DNA from 2 places in the Nocardia sp. NPDC051052 genome. Region 2 is predicted to be linked to the other one. Evidence: riboswitches for the same ligand, from Rfam matches in the RefSeq annotation. Region 2 holds a riboswitch; the other holds the start of a gene.
What was found. A riboswitch is a leader RNA that binds a small molecule or an ion and turns the genes downstream of it on or off. The one in region 2 is predicted to bind thiamine pyrophosphate.
Positions count from the first base shown of each region.

Region 1: it holds a riboswitch for thiamine pyrophosphate, as region 2 does, so the genes downstream of both, ACIBCN_RS25510 (purine-cytosine permease family protein) here and thiC (phosphomethylpyrimidine synthase ThiC) in region 2, are expected to answer to the same signal.

Region 1 covers NZ_JBITFL010000007.1:232,355-240,817, reverse strand. The annotation lists gene ACIBCN_RS25525 (hypothetical protein) at 1-465, opposite strand, end outside; gene ACIBCN_RS25520 (cystathionine beta-synthase) at 575-1,966, shown strand; gene ACIBCN_RS25515 (DUF72 domain-containing protein) at 2,126-2,932, opposite strand; gene ACIBCN_RS25510 (purine-cytosine permease family protein) at 2,952-4,340, opposite strand; TPP riboswitch at 4,337-4,452, opposite strand; gene ACIBCN_RS25505 (AbrB family transcriptional regulator) at 4,710-5,843, shown strand; gene ACIBCN_RS25500 (DUF4254 domain-containing protein) at 5,935-6,393, opposite strand; gene ACIBCN_RS25495 (hypothetical protein) at 6,801-7,667, shown strand; gene ACIBCN_RS25490 (DUF6401 family natural product biosynthesis protein) at 7,729-8,097, opposite strand; gene ACIBCN_RS25485 (acyl-CoA dehydrogenase family protein) at 8,315-8,463, opposite strand, start outside.
Region 2 covers NZ_JBITFL010000010.1:266,103-274,565, forward strand. The annotation lists gene ACIBCN_RS31885 (TetR/AcrR family transcriptional regulator) at 1-622, opposite strand, end outside; gene ACIBCN_RS31890 (lipase family protein) at 720-2,123, shown strand; TPP riboswitch at 2,254-2,362, shown strand; gene thiC (phosphomethylpyrimidine synthase ThiC) at 2,354-4,024, shown strand; gene ACIBCN_RS31900 (hypothetical protein) at 4,091-4,957, opposite strand; gene ACIBCN_RS31905 (aldo/keto reductase) at 5,066-5,320, opposite strand; gene ACIBCN_RS31910 (aldo/keto reductase) at 5,358-5,954, opposite strand; gene ACIBCN_RS31915 (MFS transporter) at 5,996-7,249, opposite strand; gene ACIBCN_RS31920 (LysR family transcriptional regulator) at 7,380-8,312, shown strand.

The sequences.
Region 1 (8,463 bases), on a different contig from region 2:
AGCGGGAGCGGGAACGTCGAACCAGCCGTGCGCCGGAATGCTCGCCGCGTCGGTGGTGACGGTGACCTCGACATGGCCCGGACCGGTGTCCTGGAACAGCGCGTACTGGACGCTGCCGTAGAGGCCCGTGACGATCGTGTCCTCGTACCTGCCGACAGCGCCGGTGGTGGTGTTGCGCCAGTCCACTATGGTGTGCACCTCACACAGCGGGGCCAGTGGATAGTCGCCCTCGCCGATGCCGACGACCGGCAGCGCACGCATGTTGAGGATGGCCCCGCCCGGCCAGGCGGGGCTGACATCGGCCCAGGTCCGGACGGTTGTCCCGCACAGGCCACCGTGCGCCATGGTGACCACCTGAGGGAATTCGATGGTGACTGCGTTCGCCTGCGCGCCCGGTCCGACCAGGGCGGCCAGCGCCGCTCCGGCCAGCACAACGCCGGCCCTGGCGATGTTCGGCTGCTTCATGGTTCGGATCCTAAATGGGTGGTTGCCCGATTCCCGGTTTGTCAGGCCAGACGGGCTTGCGCGTGGCGTGCGCCAACTCACACCGGGTCCATCTGGAACTATGGGGCGCATGCGCATCGCCGACCATGTCGTGGACCTCATCGGCAATACGCCGCTGGTCCGGTTGAACTCTGTTGTAGGACCGAATACCGGACTGGTAGCGGCCAAGATCGAATACCTGAATCCGGGTGGTAGCTCCAAGGACCGGATCGCGGTGAAGATGATCGACGCGGCCGAGAAGTCCGGGCAGTTACGGCCCGGTGGCACCATCGTCGAACCCACCTCGGGCAACACCGGCGTCGGCCTCGCGCTGGTCGCTCAGCAGCGCGGTTACCACTGCGTCTTCGTCTGCCCCGACAAGGTCAGCGAGGACAAGCGCAACGTGCTGCGCGCGTACGGCGCCGAGGTTGTGGTGTGCCCGACCGCCGTTGCACCGGAGGACCCGGCCAGCTACTACAGCGTCTCCAACCGTCTGGTCGGCGAGATCGACGGCGCGTGGAAGCCGGATCAGTACTCCAACCCGGGCGGCCCGGACAGCCACTACGAGACGACCGGTCCGGAGATCTGGCGCGACACCGACGGCACGGTCACCCACTTCGTCGCGGGTGTCGGCACCGGCGGCACCATCACCGGCGTCGGCCGATACCTCAAGGAGGTGTCCGGCGGCAAGGTCAAGATCATCGGCGCCGACCCGGAGGGCTCGGTGTACTCCGGCGGCACCGGACGGCCGTACCTGGTCGAGGGCGTCGGCGAAGACTTCTGGCCGTCCGCCTACGACCCGGCGATCCCGGACGAGATCATCGCCGTCTCCGACGCGGACTCCTTCGACATGACCAGGCGCCTGGCTCGGGAGGAGGGCCTGCTGGTCGGCGGCTCCTGCGGGATGGCGGTGGTCGCGGCCATCGAGATCGCCAAGCGGGAACCGGACGCGGTCGTGGTGGTGCTGCTGCCGGACGGCGGCCGCGGCTACCTGTCGAAGATCTTCAACGACCAGTGGATGAGCTCCTACGGCTTCCTGCGCGAGCGCCTCGACGGCAGCACCGTGGAACCGTTGGTCGGTGACGTGTTGCGCGGCAAGTCCGGCGAGCTGCCCGACCTGGTGCACACCCACCCGTCGGAGACGCTGCGCGACGCCATCGAAATCCTGCGCGAGTACGGGGTTTCGCAGATGCCGGTGGTCGGCGCGGAGCCGCCGGTGATGGCAGGCGAGGTCGCGGGCAGCGTCTCGGAGCGCGACCTGCTCTCGGCGGTGTTCGAAGGGCGTGCGCACCTGACCGATTCGGTCGGCAAGCACATGAGCCCGTCGTTCCCGCTGATCGGCGCGGGCGAACCGATCTCCGCCGCGACCAAGGCGCTGTCGGACACCGACGCGCTGATGGTCGTAGAGGAGGGCAAGCCGGTCGGCGTCATCACTCGCCACGATCTGCTCGGCTTCCTGAGCGTAGGCACGTTCGGGCACTGAGCTCATCCGCCGCTCCGGGCCAGATCTAGGTGCGCGGCGCTCGACGTCGGCGGCCGGCGGTGCGGCGGTGGGCAGGGACAGCGTGTCCCCGGTGAGTTACCCATGTGCTCACGAGATCTGTTGTCGAGGAATGTCGGTCGGGGTCCGGGTGGGCCCCGGCTATTCGAGACGGGCGCGCAGTGATCGGGCGTCGCGTGGGGCCATGACCTTGGCGTCGTTGTCGAAGTAGCAGTAGACGTCGTGGTCGGTGGACCAGGTGCGGATTTTCTCGGCCCACATGTCGAGGCCCTCGTCGGTGTAGCCGCTGACGTATAACTCGTCATGACCGTGCAGCCGGATGTAGACGAAGTCCGCGGTGACCTCCTCGATCAACGGGAATTTGCCTGCGGCGTCGGCGATTACGAGCGCGATCTGGTGCTTGGTCAGCAGGTCGGTGAATTCGGGCGTGACGAAGCTGGGATGCCGGATCTCCAACGCGTGCCGCAGCGGACGGTCGGCATCGGTGGTCACATAGGCCGGATCCACCCGATGGTCATGCCGTTTCGCTATTTCCGCGGCCTGCGTGGTGGTGCGGGGGAGGTGCCCGAAGAAGGCCGCCAGCACCTCGGAATCGAACTGGAAGTTCGGCGGCAGCTGCCAGAGGATCGGGCCGAGTTTGGGGCCGAGAGCGAGCAGTCCGGAGGCGAGGAAGTTCGCCAGTAGTTCGTCGCCATCGCGCAACCGCTTCATGTGCGTGATGAATCGGCTGCCCTTCACCGCGAATACGAAATCGTCCGGCGTCTGACTCGCCCAGTTCTGATAGCTCGACGGGCGCTGCAGCGCGTAGAACGAGCCGTTGATCTCGACGCTGTTCAGCTGCTGCGACAGGTACGCGAGCTCACGCTTCTGCGTCACGCCGTTGGGATAGAAGACACCACGCCAAGGCGGATACACCCATCCTGACGTGCCGATCCGGACCTCGCCCATCCCTCCATCGTGGCAGCAGCTAGTCGGCTGCGCCGCTCGCTACCCGATCTTGTCGCAGTGTCGCGACCTGCCCGGCCGCCCACGCGACCACCAACGCGGCGAGGAACGACAGCAGTGACGCACTCATCCACGCCTGCTTGGTGAAGTGCAGCTGCTCCTGCGCGTGCACCCAGAAGTCGGTCCACACGCCGGCGTCGCCAGGATTGATGAGCTGATAGACCGAGAGCCCGGTCAGCCAGGCGATGATCATGCCCCAGCGCGGCGGGGCGTCGTCGGAGGTGTTCCACTCGCCCTTCGCGCGCAGGAAGAAGTCGGCGACGAGCACGCCGAGCAGCGGCACGAACACCGAACCGATCAGGCCGAGGAAACCGAAGTAGTTGGCCATGTTCAGCTGCAGCGCCAGCAGCGTGATCAGCAGGCCGAGGCCGATCGACAGGATCCGCCGGTCGATCCGCGGCGCGAGATTCTGGATGGAGACGGCGGTGGAGTACACATTGGCGAAGGACTGGTCGGCCTCGCGCAACACGAAGACGAAGAAGAACAATCCACCGAGGCTGACCTGCAGGAACGGCGAGTACTGGCCGTCACCGGTGGCGCGGGCCAGCGCGAACAGGCCGAGCGTGTAGGCCACGATCTGGGTGATCGCATAGGCCCCGCTCGCCGCGCCGAACGCGGTGCCGGTGCTGCGCGAATGCCGGGTGTAGTCGGCCGCGACCGGCACCCAGGAGATCGACACCGCGAGTGCCGCGTCGGTGGCGATCCAGAAGAGGTTCCAGTCCGCGCCGAACGGGCCGCTGCCGTGCGGGCCGGGGTTGGCCGACAGATCGGGCAGGCCGGTCCGGAAGAACTGGATGTAGAACCAGATCAGCGCGATCACCACGCCGACCGTGACGAACCGGCGCAGCATCCGCACCGAGCCGAGCGGCCAGATCGTCAGGACCGTGGTGAGCACGCCGGCGGCCACCACGTAGAGCCAGTGCGGGCCGCCGCCGAACAGCTCGTCGGCGGCGTCACCGATGACGATCAATTCGAAGGTGCCCCAGCCGATCAGCTGGGCGATGTTCAAAACGGTTGGCAGATAACTGAGTTTCGCGCCGAACAGGCCGCGCAACAGGACCATCGCCGGTTTACCGGTCTTCGCGCCGGGCACGGCGGCCAAGCCGAGCATCAGGCCGCCGACGACCGTCCCGACGATCATCGCGAGGATGCCCGCGGAAATGGAGATCCGCGGTGCGCCGTCGGAATTCGGCGCGAGCACGGTATACGCGCCGGAGAAGGCGATGAGGCTGACGCCCAGATTTGCCCAGAATGCGCTCTGATCCCAGAACGACAGCACCTTCGGGGCGGGTTCGTCGAGGGTGAAGGGGGCCTCGTGCCGATCGGAGTTGTGCAGGGTCGGTGAAGACATGCCCGAAACGCTCTTCCTACGCCGGCATTACCCGGACAGGTTCATGCGGTCGGCGAAGCGCTGGGGTCCGCCCTCTCAGCCCGGCCTTGCCCGAGCTCCCGCGGTGGGGGTGGTTCGGGCGAATAGTACACGTGGCGGTTCGGCGGTCTGTGCGATCCGCACGGCAACAGCAGGTGAACAGCTGCGAGCTGCGGGTTCGCTCGACTCGGTATCGTGGAGCTCGGGACAGAGTACGAACCAGCGCGGGGCTTAGGAAATGTCCGTTCTGAACTGGGGATTGGTGCGCTGCGGCCGGGATCACACCGGTCGTTAACCGCGATAACGGAGTTGTAACGGTCTGTTCACCGACTAGGGCCAGGATTACGAGGTATGACTCGGAGGCAAGTGATCGGTTGGGTAGCTCTGCTTACCTCGGTGCTTGCCGGGGCCGAGTTGCTCGATCGGGTGAATTTTCCCGCGCCGCAGATGATTCTCGCGATCGTCGTCGGCGGCGCCCTCGCATTGGCCGGAAAGTTGCCCGCGCCGATGCCCCGGCAGCTGTCGTGCGGCGTGCAGTCCATGCTCGGTGTGCTGATGGGCAGCTATCTGGAGATCTCGTTGCTGTCGAGTATCGGGCTGGCGTTGATCCCGGTGCTCGCGGTGACGGTGGCGACCCTGTTGATCAGCTTGGTGGTCGCGGTGGTGTTCGCCCGCTTCGCCCACGTGGAACTGCCGACCGCGACGCTCGGCCTGCTGGCGGGCGGTTCCGCGGCGGTGGTGGCGGTGGCCGACGATATGGACGCCGATCCACGCCAGGTGGCGTTCATGCAGTACCTGCGGGTCGCGCTGGTCGCCGTGAGCGCACCCGCCCTCGGCGCGCTGCTGAACAACAGCGGCGACAGCCTGAGTAGCGGGCACGCGACGTTGGGCGCCTCGGTCACCAATCCTGATCTGCCGTTCTGGATGATCGTCGGGCGCGGCGACCAGGTCGCCGGTTTGTCCATCGCGATCATGCTCTGCGTCGTCGGCACCAAGCTCGGCAAGCGGCTCGGCCTGCCGAGCCCGGCGCTGATCGGGCCGATGCTGATGACCGCGGTGCTCACCGCCCTCGGCGTCAGCCACGGGTACGCGCCGACGAACCTGTTCAAGGACCTGCTGTTCGTGCTCATCGGCTTCGAGGTCGGCACCCGCTTCACCAGAACCGTTGTCCGCGAGATGGCACGGATGATCCCCGGCATGACGGTCACCATCGTCGCGCTGTCCGCCATCGTCGCGGGCCTCGCCTTCGCGGTCGCCACCTTCGTCGACCTCGAGCTGTCCGACATCTACCTGGCCACCACGCCGGGCGGCATCAACGCCGTGCTGGCCACCGCCGAGTCGATGGACGCCAACCTGCCGCTGATCACCTGCGTGCAGAGCATGCGCCTGCTGCTGATGGTGCTGATGCTGCCGTTGCTGGCCAAGGGAATGCGGTGGTTCTCGGCGCGGCAATTGTCGATGCGAGAACCCGAGTTAGCGGTCTGACCCGGCCTGCGCGGACAATATCCGGCCGGTGACCGGTTATTGTCCCCATTCGACGTGAAGATTGTCCGTGCAGGCCGACACCAGTGCACCACTACGCTTTCCGAACCGCCCCCACAATCAGATCCGTCCACTCATCCGCCAGCGAGGCGAGCCGATACCACGCCGCGTGCACCCGGACGTCGGAAACTTTCTCGGCGGTATGCAGCAGGTGGCTGGCGTGCGCGTGGGCCGCGGCCATACGATCGATGGTGGCACCGAGGGAGCCGGTACGTAGGTGTTCGGTGCAGCTGCGACGGGGCAGCTGGGTGGCCACCCAGGTATCGATGGCGGCAACCAATTCCGCACGGTGGCAATCTATTCCGGCGGCCGCGAGCGGATTGCCGTGGCGCTGCCGATGCAGGGTGGCCAGCCTGCGGGCCCAGCCGATCAGCGGATGCTCGGCGGTCGTCTCGCCGTCGCGGCTGCCGAAAGCGGCGACCAGCTCGCGTTGATCCGGCAGCGACCGGGCGGTACCTCCGGTGGCGGGCAGCGCGCGATCACGCACGAACATCGCGGGCTCCTAGCGGCCGGTGACTCGTTTCAGCGGCTGACAAGGTCTTCATCGTGCACCTCCGGGTGACGTCAGGCGGGAGGCATTGCCCTGATGCCGAATCCGAGTCAAGGGTGCGCCGCGTACCTCGGCGTGTCGGTGACATCGAGATGGCACAGCGATGACAGGTCGTAACAATCTTCTCCTCATCGCGGTGGGACGGGTGGTGAGGAAGACCGACCAGTCGGCGGTGGCCGGAATCGAGAGTACGGCCTCTGGTAACGGATCGGACGAGCGGTCGCGCCGAAAGCCGCAATGTGGCAAATTATCTGCAAATGGAAGGTTCGAGTTATGCGGCCGGGGTATAACCGGCGTTGAAGCAGCCTCGGCAAACCGCCCTGGCTTAATCGGATAGCGAAGGGATGGGCATGTACACCTCCAGTTTGGCTATCGATTTCCAGAAGGGGTTCTCGGACGCGTGGAGTTCGGTGGCCACGTTCGTGCCCAAGCTCGCCGGATTCATCGTCATCCTGCTCATCGGCTGGATCGTCGCGAAGGTCGTTTCGACGATCGTGGACAAGGTGCTCGACCGGCTCGGCTTCGACCGCCTCGTCGAGCGCGGCGGCCTCAAGCAGATGATGTCGCGCAGCCGCTACGACGCCTCCGACCTGCTGGCGAAGCTCGCCTACTACGCGATCCTGTTGATCGCCCTGCAGCTCGGCTTCGGCGTCTTCGGCCCGAACCCGGTGAGCGATCTGCTCGACGGCATCGTCTCCTGGCTGCCGAAGGCCGCGGTCGCGATCATCATCGTGGTGATCGCCGGTGCGATCGCCTCCGCGGTGCGTGACCTGGTCGGCAACATGCTCGGCGGCCTGTCCTACGGCGCGATGATCGGCCGGATCGCCGCGGTGTTCATCTGGGGTGTCGGCATCGTCGCCGCGCTGAACCAGATCGGGGTGGCCATGTCGGTCACCATGCCGATCCTGATCACCGTGCTCGCCACCATCGGCGGCATCCTGGTGGTCGGCGTCGGCGGCGGCATGGTTCGGCCGATGCAGCAGCGCTGGGAGAACTGGCTGAGCGGGCTGGAAGAGGAGATGCCCGCGGTCAAGGGGCACGCCGAGGCGTACTCGCGCGGCCGGGAAGATGCCTCGCGTGAGCAGCTATGGATGGATCAGCAGGCCTCGCGCGGCCAGCACGCGCAGCAGTGGGATCAGGGCGCGATGCAGGGTGGCGGCTCGTACGAGCAGTCCGGCGAGTACATGGGCTACCGCGACCCGGGCGAGCGCAGCTAGGCAACGAACAAACGCGTCCGCCGTGGGCTATGGCCTGCGGCGGACGCGTCGTGTCAGGGGCTCAGGCGAGCTGCTGGGACGGGTGCAGGCACACACTCGCCAGGCGCAGCTGGAGCCAGTCGGCATTCGCCCAGCTGCCGAGATCGTCCGGCGCCGCACTGGTCATGCCGTGGTCGGCCGCGGCCTCGCGCACGTGATCGAGCAGGCCACGCGCGTAACCCGCGAGCAGCACGCTCATCGGCACCCGCGCGGCACCTTCGACGCCGAGCTCGAGGATGTCGCGCACGGCGGCCGCGTGCTGATCCAGCGCCGCCGACAGCGCGGGCAGTTCCGCCGCCGCGGCGAGCGCCGGTACCCCGTGCGTCTTGTGCAGGCGGGTCAATATCTTGCGCGCCGACACTTCGAGCAACGCGGGGCCGAGCAGAAACATGTTCCTATGCTAGCAATCGGCGAGTCTTTATAGAACTGTGACGCTTGACCCAGTCTGTTTCGCCGGAAAAGTGCGGTCCAGCAAACACTCCGCACGAAAACCATTGCTAGAGAACCGGTTCGCCAAACCTGAGTGGATAAATGCGACCGTTCGGTATTTATTACCACTCGCTCGACTTTTGACGGCAGCGAACCGATTCGCCTGGACGGGTCCGCTGTTACCTGAACGCGTTGGCATCGGTCAGCGCGCGGCCGAGCACCAGCTGATGCACCTCCGCCGTGCCCTCGTAGGTGAGCACCGACTCCAGGTTGTTCGCATGGCGCAGCACCGGATAGTCCAGCGTGATGCCGTTGGCGCCGAGGATGG
Region 2 (8,463 bases):
GCATGTCCTTGCCGTCCGGAGTTCCGCCGTCGTCGTGATGGTGCAGCCAGTCCGCGACGAGCTCGAACATGCCGCCGATGGTGGCCAGCGCCAAGGCGAGCCGCGCCCGCTGCACCCCGGCATCGCCGGCGGGTTCGCCGGACCACTCCCGATCCAGGAAGGCCGCCGACCAGCGCCGGTTGCTGCGGCGGATCCGCTCGACCGTCGGCGAAATACCGCCCGCCTCACCGAAAGTCACCTTCGCCAAGCGCGGATCGTCGGCGATGGCGTGCACGAACGCCGCGAGCACCGGCGCGGCGCGCTGCGGCCAGGCCAGCTCGGCGGCCGCGGCGGCACCCGTGATCACCCGTTGCTGGATCTGCGCGGTGAGCTGTTGGAGCAGCGCGATATAGCACGCTTCCTTGCTGTCGAAATGGTCGTAGAACCCTTTGGTTCCGACATACGCGCGCTGGCAGATCTGCTCGATCGATGTTCCCGAATAGCTGTGCTCGGCAAACAGTTCGGTGGCCGCGTCGAGGAGTTGATTGCGCCGCTGTGCGCTGCGCTGTTCGGCGTCGAGTCCACGGATCCGGCGGCGAGCCGGACCCTCGGCAGGCCGCGCGGCGGATTTGCTGCGGGTCATCCCTCGACCATAGCTCGATGACTTATAGAAAGAGCTCTTGTTGATAACACGTTCTCGTGTTGTAATCGCTGTCACCTTGATGAGGAAGGACGCATACGTGTCAGTGATCACTGGTGATCCGACCGGCCGCCCGCGGACCGGAATACGTGCGGTGGCCGTGTTGGTGACGATGGCGTTCGCCATGGCCACCGTGCTGCTGACCGGCGCGGTCGACGCCGCGCCGGCCGCCGCAATGCCACTCCCGCACGATGACTCGTTCTACCAACCCCCCGAAGGATTCGAGACCCAGGCGCCCGGCGCGATTCTCCGATCGCGGGAGGTGCACCTGGCGGTGCTGACCGCGCTGCCGCTGAACGTGCGTTCCTGGCAGTTGCTCTACCGCAGCACCGATCTCAACGAACAGCCCACCGTCGCCGTCACCACGGTCATCCTGCCCGCGGGCGCGGATCCGAACCGCTCCCGTCCACTGGTTTCGCTGCAGTTCTACTACGACAGCGCCAGCAACGATTGCTCGCCTTCGTATGTGCTGCAACAAGGTTCGGGCCTGGCGGGTCTCGAGGGCATCCACTCGCAAAGCGAACTGATCGCGATCGCCGGGCTGATCAGCCAGGGCTGGGCGATCTCGGTGCCGGACTACGAGGGGCTCGACGGTCACCTCACGGTGCCGAAGGAACCCGGCTACATGACCCTCGACGGCATCCGCGCCGCCGAGGGATTCCAGCCGCTTGGCCTGGACGGCACCAACACCCCGGTCGCCATGTGGGGTTACTCCGGCGGCGGCATGGGTTCGGGCTGGGCGGCCGAAATGCAGCCGACCTACGCACCAGAACTGAACGTCAAGGGCGTCGCCCTCGGCGCGCCGACCTCGGATGTGGTGTCGCTGCTGCACGTCAACGGGTCGATGTTCTCGTCGCTGATCGGCATCGGCATCTCCTCGCTGCGCAAGGCGTACCCCAAGTTCAAGGAGGCGGCCGATCGGTACCTGACGCCCGAGGGGCAGGCGCTGATGGATCGGACCGAGCGAACCTGCCTGCCGCGCAACGCGGTCACCCAGATGTTCGTCGACTACGGGCGCCTGCTGACCATTCCGATTCCGGACTTCCTGCAGGTGCCCGAGATCAAGGAAACCTTCGCGCAGACGGTGCTCGGCCGCAACATCCCCACCGCGCCGATCTTCCTGTACCAAGGCGTCTTCGACGAGGCGGTGCCGGTGTGGACCAATGATCGGCTGGATCAGCAGTGGTGTGCGGGCGGCGCGTCCGTCATCTACAAGCGCGACCATCTCAGCGAGCATCTGAGCCTGCCGTCGCTCGGCATGGCCGACACGCTCAACTGGCTGAAGTCGCGGCTCGCGCCGAACGCACCCGACCAGTTCGGCTGCCGCACCGACAACGTGGTGTCCATGCTGGCCGACTTCAACGCCCTGCTCACCCAGATCGAGATCAACCTGAACGCCACCTTCGGCGCGCTGGGATTCCCGATCGGCCCACGCGAACGCTGAGTTCCGCACCAGTGCCTGGCCCTCGACCGGAACCCCGGTCGAGGGCCAGGCTTTTTCGTGTCATGGGCGAGCTCGTCCGATCATGGGGCGATCCTCAGGACATCCAGGTACTGTCGGGCCTGGAAAATTTCACACCGCCAACGGGGGCTCGCACCAGCGGGCTGAGAGGACGGCTAGGGCCGTCGACCGTATGAACCTGACCGGGTAATGCCGGCGTAGGGAGGAACAACATGGCTACTGCTACGTCCAGCGACGGCTCCGAGATCATCGATACCGTCACCACCGGACCCATCGAAGGCAGTGTCAAGCACTACACCGAGGTAGACGGGCTGCGCATTCCGGTCCGTCGGGTCAATCTGACGAACGGCGAGCATTTCGACGTCTACGACACCTCCGGCCCGTACACCGACGACACAGCCCAGATCGACCTGGAGTCGGGCCTACCGAAATTACGCGATACCTGGACCAAGCCCGAGGCAGTGTTCGATGCGGCGTCCGCCGGTGGCCCGCCGACCCAATTGGCCTGGGCCAGGCAGGGCATCATCACACCCGAGATGCGCTTCATCGCCGCCCGCGAGGGGGTGACACCCGAGCTGGTGCGCGACGAGGTCGCCCTCGGTCGCGCGGTGATTCCCGCCAACCACAAGCATCCGGAGCTAGAGCCGACCATTATCGGCAAGAAGTTCCTGGTGAAGATCAACGCGAACATCGGCAACTCGGCCGTCTCGTCCTCGATCGCCGAGGAGGTCGAGAAGATGGTGTGGGCTACCCGCTGGGGCGCCGACACCATCATGGACCTGTCCACCGGCAAGAACATCCACGAGACCCGCGAGTGGATCCTGCGCAACTCGCCCGTCCCGGTCGGCACCGTGCCGATCTACCAGGCGCTGGAGAAGGTAAACGGCGATCCGACCCTGCTCACCTGGGAGATCTACCGCGACACCGTGATCGAGCAGTGCGAGCAGGGCGTGGACTACATGACCGTGCACGCGGGCGTGCTGCTGCGCTATGTGCCGCTGACCGCCAAGCGGGTCACCGGCATCGTCTCGCGCGGCGGATCCATCATGGCCGCTTGGTGTTTGGCGCATCATCAGGAATCGTTCCTGTACACCCACTTCGCGGAGCTGTGCGAGATCCTGGCGAAGTACGACGTGACCTTCTCGCTGGGTGACGGCCTGCGGCCCGGCTCCATCGCCGACGCCAACGACGAGGCACAGTTCGCCGAGTTGCGCACCCTCGGCGAGCTGACGAAGATCGCGAAATCCCATGGCGTGCAGGTGATGATCGAGGGCCCCGGGCACGTGCCGATGCACAAGATCGTGGAGAACGTGCGGCTCGAGGAGGAGCTGTGCGAGGAGGCACCGTTCTACACCCTCGGCCCGCTCGCCACCGATATCGCGCCGGCGTATGACCACATCACCTCGGCCATCGGCGCCGCGATCATCGCGCAGGCGGGCACGGCGATGCTGTGCTACGTCACCCCGAAGGAACATCTCGGGCTGCCCAATCGGGACGACGTCAAGGTCGGCGTGATCACCTACAAGATCGCCGCGCACGCCGCCGACCTGGCCAAGGGACACCCGCACGCGCAGGACCGGGACAACGAATTGTCCAAGGCGCGTTTCGAATTCCGCTGGCGCGATCAGTTCGCGCTGTCGCTGGATCCGGACACGGCCAGGGAATACCACGACGAAACCATGCCCGCCGAGCCCGCCAAGACCGCGCACTTCTGCTCCATGTGCGGGCCGAAGTTCTGCTCGATGCGCATCTCCGCGGACGTCCGTGAGTACGCCGAGCGCAACCAGCTCACCGACGTGGCGGCGATCGAGGCCGGGATGGCGGAGAAGTCGGCCGAGTTCGCCGACAGCGGCAACTCGGTCTATCTGCCGATCGTCACGTAGCCCCAGTTCGACTGTCCAGCAACGAATCCGGTTCCCGCACCCCCATGCGTGCGGGAACCGGTCGTTTCAATCCCCGCGCATGATCTCGAGCAGTGACTCGAGCGGACCGGCGGGGACGACTGCCATCCGGTCGCCGCTGCCGCGGATGGTTGCGGCGATATCGACGGTGATGCGGTTGCGCCACCAGTAGATCGAGCGGCTGACCGGCCTGGACTCGGCCTCCCCCGCCACCAGCAGCTGGGCGAGCAGGCTGGTGCCCGCGAGAACGGTCGGCCCGGTGATCGGGTGGACAAGCAGGTGGGTGTGGCCCGGGATGACGAGCAGCGCGCCCCAGGGCCCGACCACCGGATAGTCGTCGAGCCAGCGCACGTGGGCGGTGACGAAATCGGACGCACCGTAGAGCATGTGGATGTCGGCGTCGTCCATGCCATCGATCTCGGTGGCCAGCAGATCGAGCCCGCCGTCCGCGCGGGTGTTGCGCTCGGCGATCTCGAACAGATCGGATTCCGTTGCGCCCCAACGCTTCGCGTTGGCGTAGGTCACCGGCGTCACGATGTCGCCGAAGTCGATCAGCACCCGCTGCAGCAGCCCGGGGGCGACCAATCGCCGCACATCGTTGATCAGCCCTTTCGTGCGCGCCGAGCAGAGCCTGGTCCGCAGCAGCGTGCGCACGGACTCCAGCCGAGACACATCGAGATGCCCGGCGGCCAGGTCGGCGATCTGCATATCCAACCGATCGCCGACAAGCGTCGCCCACAGCTGTCGTGGCGCGCGCGCAACCCGCCGCTCCAACCGAGTACAGGGCAGCACGATCCGACCGGCCCCACGGCCCGAGAGCACGAACTCCCCGTCGGATTCCGCACACCCATACCCGTGCCGCACCGCAACCTCGTTGACCAGCAACTTCAACAGACCCGAGGACGACTCACGCATAACCCCTCGCTCTCGTCCGGCACCTACTCAGCTCTAGTGTATCGAACATACGTTCGATACCGCCGGGTCCGATGGGTCGAGCTGGTGATGCTGGGGAGGACTTTCGGATCAAGGACGTCCCGGCCCACCTCCGATCGCATCGAGGTCAGCGAGTGCGCCCTCGGGGAGAACCAGATCCGCTGCGGCGACGTTGTCGCGCAGGTGCTGGACCGAGGAGGTACCGGGGATGAGCAAGATGTTGGGTGACCGCTGCAGCAGCCACGCCAACGCGACGGCCATCGGACCGGCGTTCACCCGCGCGGCTACCGAAGCCAACGTCCGCGACTGCGTGGGCGAGAGGCCGCTGAGCGGGTAGTAGGGCACGTAAGCAATGCCGAGGCGAGCGAGATCGTCGACGAGATCATCGTCGGCTCACAGGGCGAGGTTGTAGGGATTCTGGACGCACACGACGGGCGCGACAGCGCGCTTCGGCGATCTGCTCCGCATCGACCGCCGAAAGCCCGAGGTGCCGGATCAGGCCCTGCTGCCGCAATTCCGCCAAGGCGCCGTACTGCTCGGCGATGGCGCCGGGACCGAAGTCGGCTTCTTCGTCGAAGCGCAGGTTGACGATGTCGAGCGTCTCGAGGCCGAGACGACGCAGGTTGTCGTGCACCTCCTCGCGCAGTTCTGCCGGGGTGTGGGTGTGCGGCCAGCCACCGTGCTCGTCCCGGCGCACGCCGACCTTCGTGACGATGTGGACCTGCTCCGGATAAGGCCACAGCGCCTCGCGGATGATCTCGTTGGTGAGGTGCGGACCGTAGAAGTCGGCGGTGTCGATGTGGGTGATCCCGAGTTCGACTGCTGCGCGCAGCACAGCGATCGCGCCGTCGCGATCCCTGGGTGGTCCGAACGTGCCGGGACCGGCGAGCTGCATTGCGCCGTAACCCATCCGGGTGAGATCGATGTCGGCTACGCGGTAGGTTGCGCCGGAATGCCCCGTGGTCACCTCGATTGCCATGGTCTCCCTTTTATTGCTTTACGGTGGAAGTCCGGTGCCGGTCACCGCGCCGCGGCATCGCGCATGCCGCGGGTGCCCACGGCGACACAGACAAGCAGGGCGATGAGGGCGCCCGCGAAGCCGGCCATCGCGATGCGGGTGTCGACGAATTGTGTTGCGACGCCCATGCCGATCACCGGAATGATCAAACCGGCGTTGCCGATGAGGAAGAGTCCGGCGGCCGCCTCGCCGCGTTTCGCCGGAGCGGCGGCACGCACGGTACGTGCGACGGCGGATTGGATAAGGACGCCGGCTCCGGCTCCGCTCAACACGCCGGCCGCCAAGAACAGCACAAGATTGCCTTGGAGCACGGCGGCCACCAAGACGCCCGATCCGATGATGGTGCCGATCAGTCCCGCCACGAGACGGGGCAGCACCGGTAACGCCATGGCCGCGTGCTGAGCGACGGGCGCGCTGCCGAACACCAGGAACACCACGGCACCCGCCAAAAATCGCGAGGACTGCCCCAGCGTCCCGGCCAGGAAAACGGGGGCCAGCGAAGCGAACAGGCCGAATGCCGCGAACGCGGCGAAGATGCTGCCCGCCGCGACGACCCAGCCGAGCCTGGATCCGATGACAGACACGCGCTGCGGGCGGTACGCCGGGCGTAGCGACCGCGGCACGGACACAGTTTCCGGGACGAACCAGACCAAGGCCGCGATCACCAGGACCAGGAACACCGCGAAAACCACGAACGAGGTCCGCAGCGGCCACGGCGCCCACTGGGTGAGCACGCCCGCGACCAGCGCGCCAACCCCGAGTCCGCCGATATTGGCTGCGGGCGAGGCGATTTCGAAGCGTCGCACGCCGTCGCGCGGTCGGGCGAGCACGTGTAGTTCGTGCAGGTACGCGGTCGCGGTCGCGGTGATCGCGCCGACGCCCAATCCGGTGATCAACCGGCCTGCGATCAGCAGGGGCAGCTGCGGCGGCAGGAGGAAGACGACGGCGGCCAGCACCTCCACGGAGATCGCGATGGTGAGCACTCGCCGCCTGCCGATCCAATCCGACACGTGCCCGACGGCGCACAGGCTGAAGATGACGCCCGCGCCGTAGACGGCGAAAATAATGGTGAGCGTCAACGAAGACAAGCCGAGTTGCTCGGCGTAGAGCGGATAGAGCGGCGTCGGCACCATCGAGAAGGCCACGGCCGCGCAGAACGCCACGGTCACCACCCAGAAGCCGATGTTGTGTTTGCCAGAGTCCGGCTGTTCGGCGGAGGCCGCCGACTTTTCCCGGTGGTCGATGGACACAGTCATTCGCATGCGCTCTTTCCCGAGGAATCGCGGCGGTCGGTCTGGCCCCGCCGACTCCATGGTCGAGGCTGCGAACATGCACGTCCAACGATTCATTCTGCTATCAACTATCACTCGATGAGATAGTTGGCCGATGGATCTCAGGCACCTCGAGTACTTCGTCGCCGTCGCCGAAGAACGCAGTTTCACCAGGGCGGCATCGCGACTGCACGTGGTCCAATCAGCGGTGTCCGCCGCCATCAAGACGCTGGAACGGGAACTCCGCATCGAGATCCTTCGACGCACCTCCCGCGAGGTAGCACTGACCGAAGCCGGGGCCGTCCTGCTGCCTCGGGCACAGGCGATCCTGGACAGCGTGCGCGCGGCGACCGACGCGATCGACGGTGTCCGCGGCACGGTCGGCGGGGAAGTCCGGTTGGGGCTGATGTCCTCGGTGCCCTGGCTCGACCTGCCCACCGTGCTCGGCCGGATGCACGCCGAGCACCCCGAGGTGCGGCTGCGGTTGAGCCACCGCCCCGGCGGCTCCCGGGAACTCGCCGCCGCCGTGGTTGCCGGGGAGGTGGATCTGGCAATCCTTTCCGAGCCAGGCCCCTTCGGCCGCAAGCTCCGGCTGACCGAACTGAAGTCCTTCCCGATGCGCCTGCTCGTCCCGGCCGCCCACCCGCTCGCCGGACGGCGCTCCGTGCGGCTGGACGAACTGGAGGGAGAGACATTTGTGGACTTTTCCGAGGGCTTCGGCAGCCGGGCCGTGGTCGACCGCGCGTTCGCCTCGGCCGACCGGACCAGGAATGTCTCCATCGAACTCGGCGACGGCCGCGTGGTCACCGACTACGTACGCCAGGGGCTCGGCATCGCGATCCTGCCGTCGGCGTTCGCCCAAACGGACCCGGCGGTCAGGTCCCTCGCCCTCACCGGAAGTGGTGGTCTCAGCTGGCGCATGTGCCTGGCGGCGCCGCGGGACCGGCAACTCGGGACCGCGGCGCAGGTCTTGTCGACCATGGTGCTCGAAGCACTGGAGAGCCACCCGAATCCGGCTCTCTCTTCCAATGATTCCTGGACCCGGTGACCACTAAGGCCTGTTGTCAGCACCCGAACCCGTTGTGGCAGTTCACCGGAACATGGCGAGGTGCTCGGCTGAGCGCCTTGATATGTGACGTTGCCGAGATCGGCGACGACCAGCCACGGTAGCCGCGAACGCCAGCGTGGCGACACGGTGT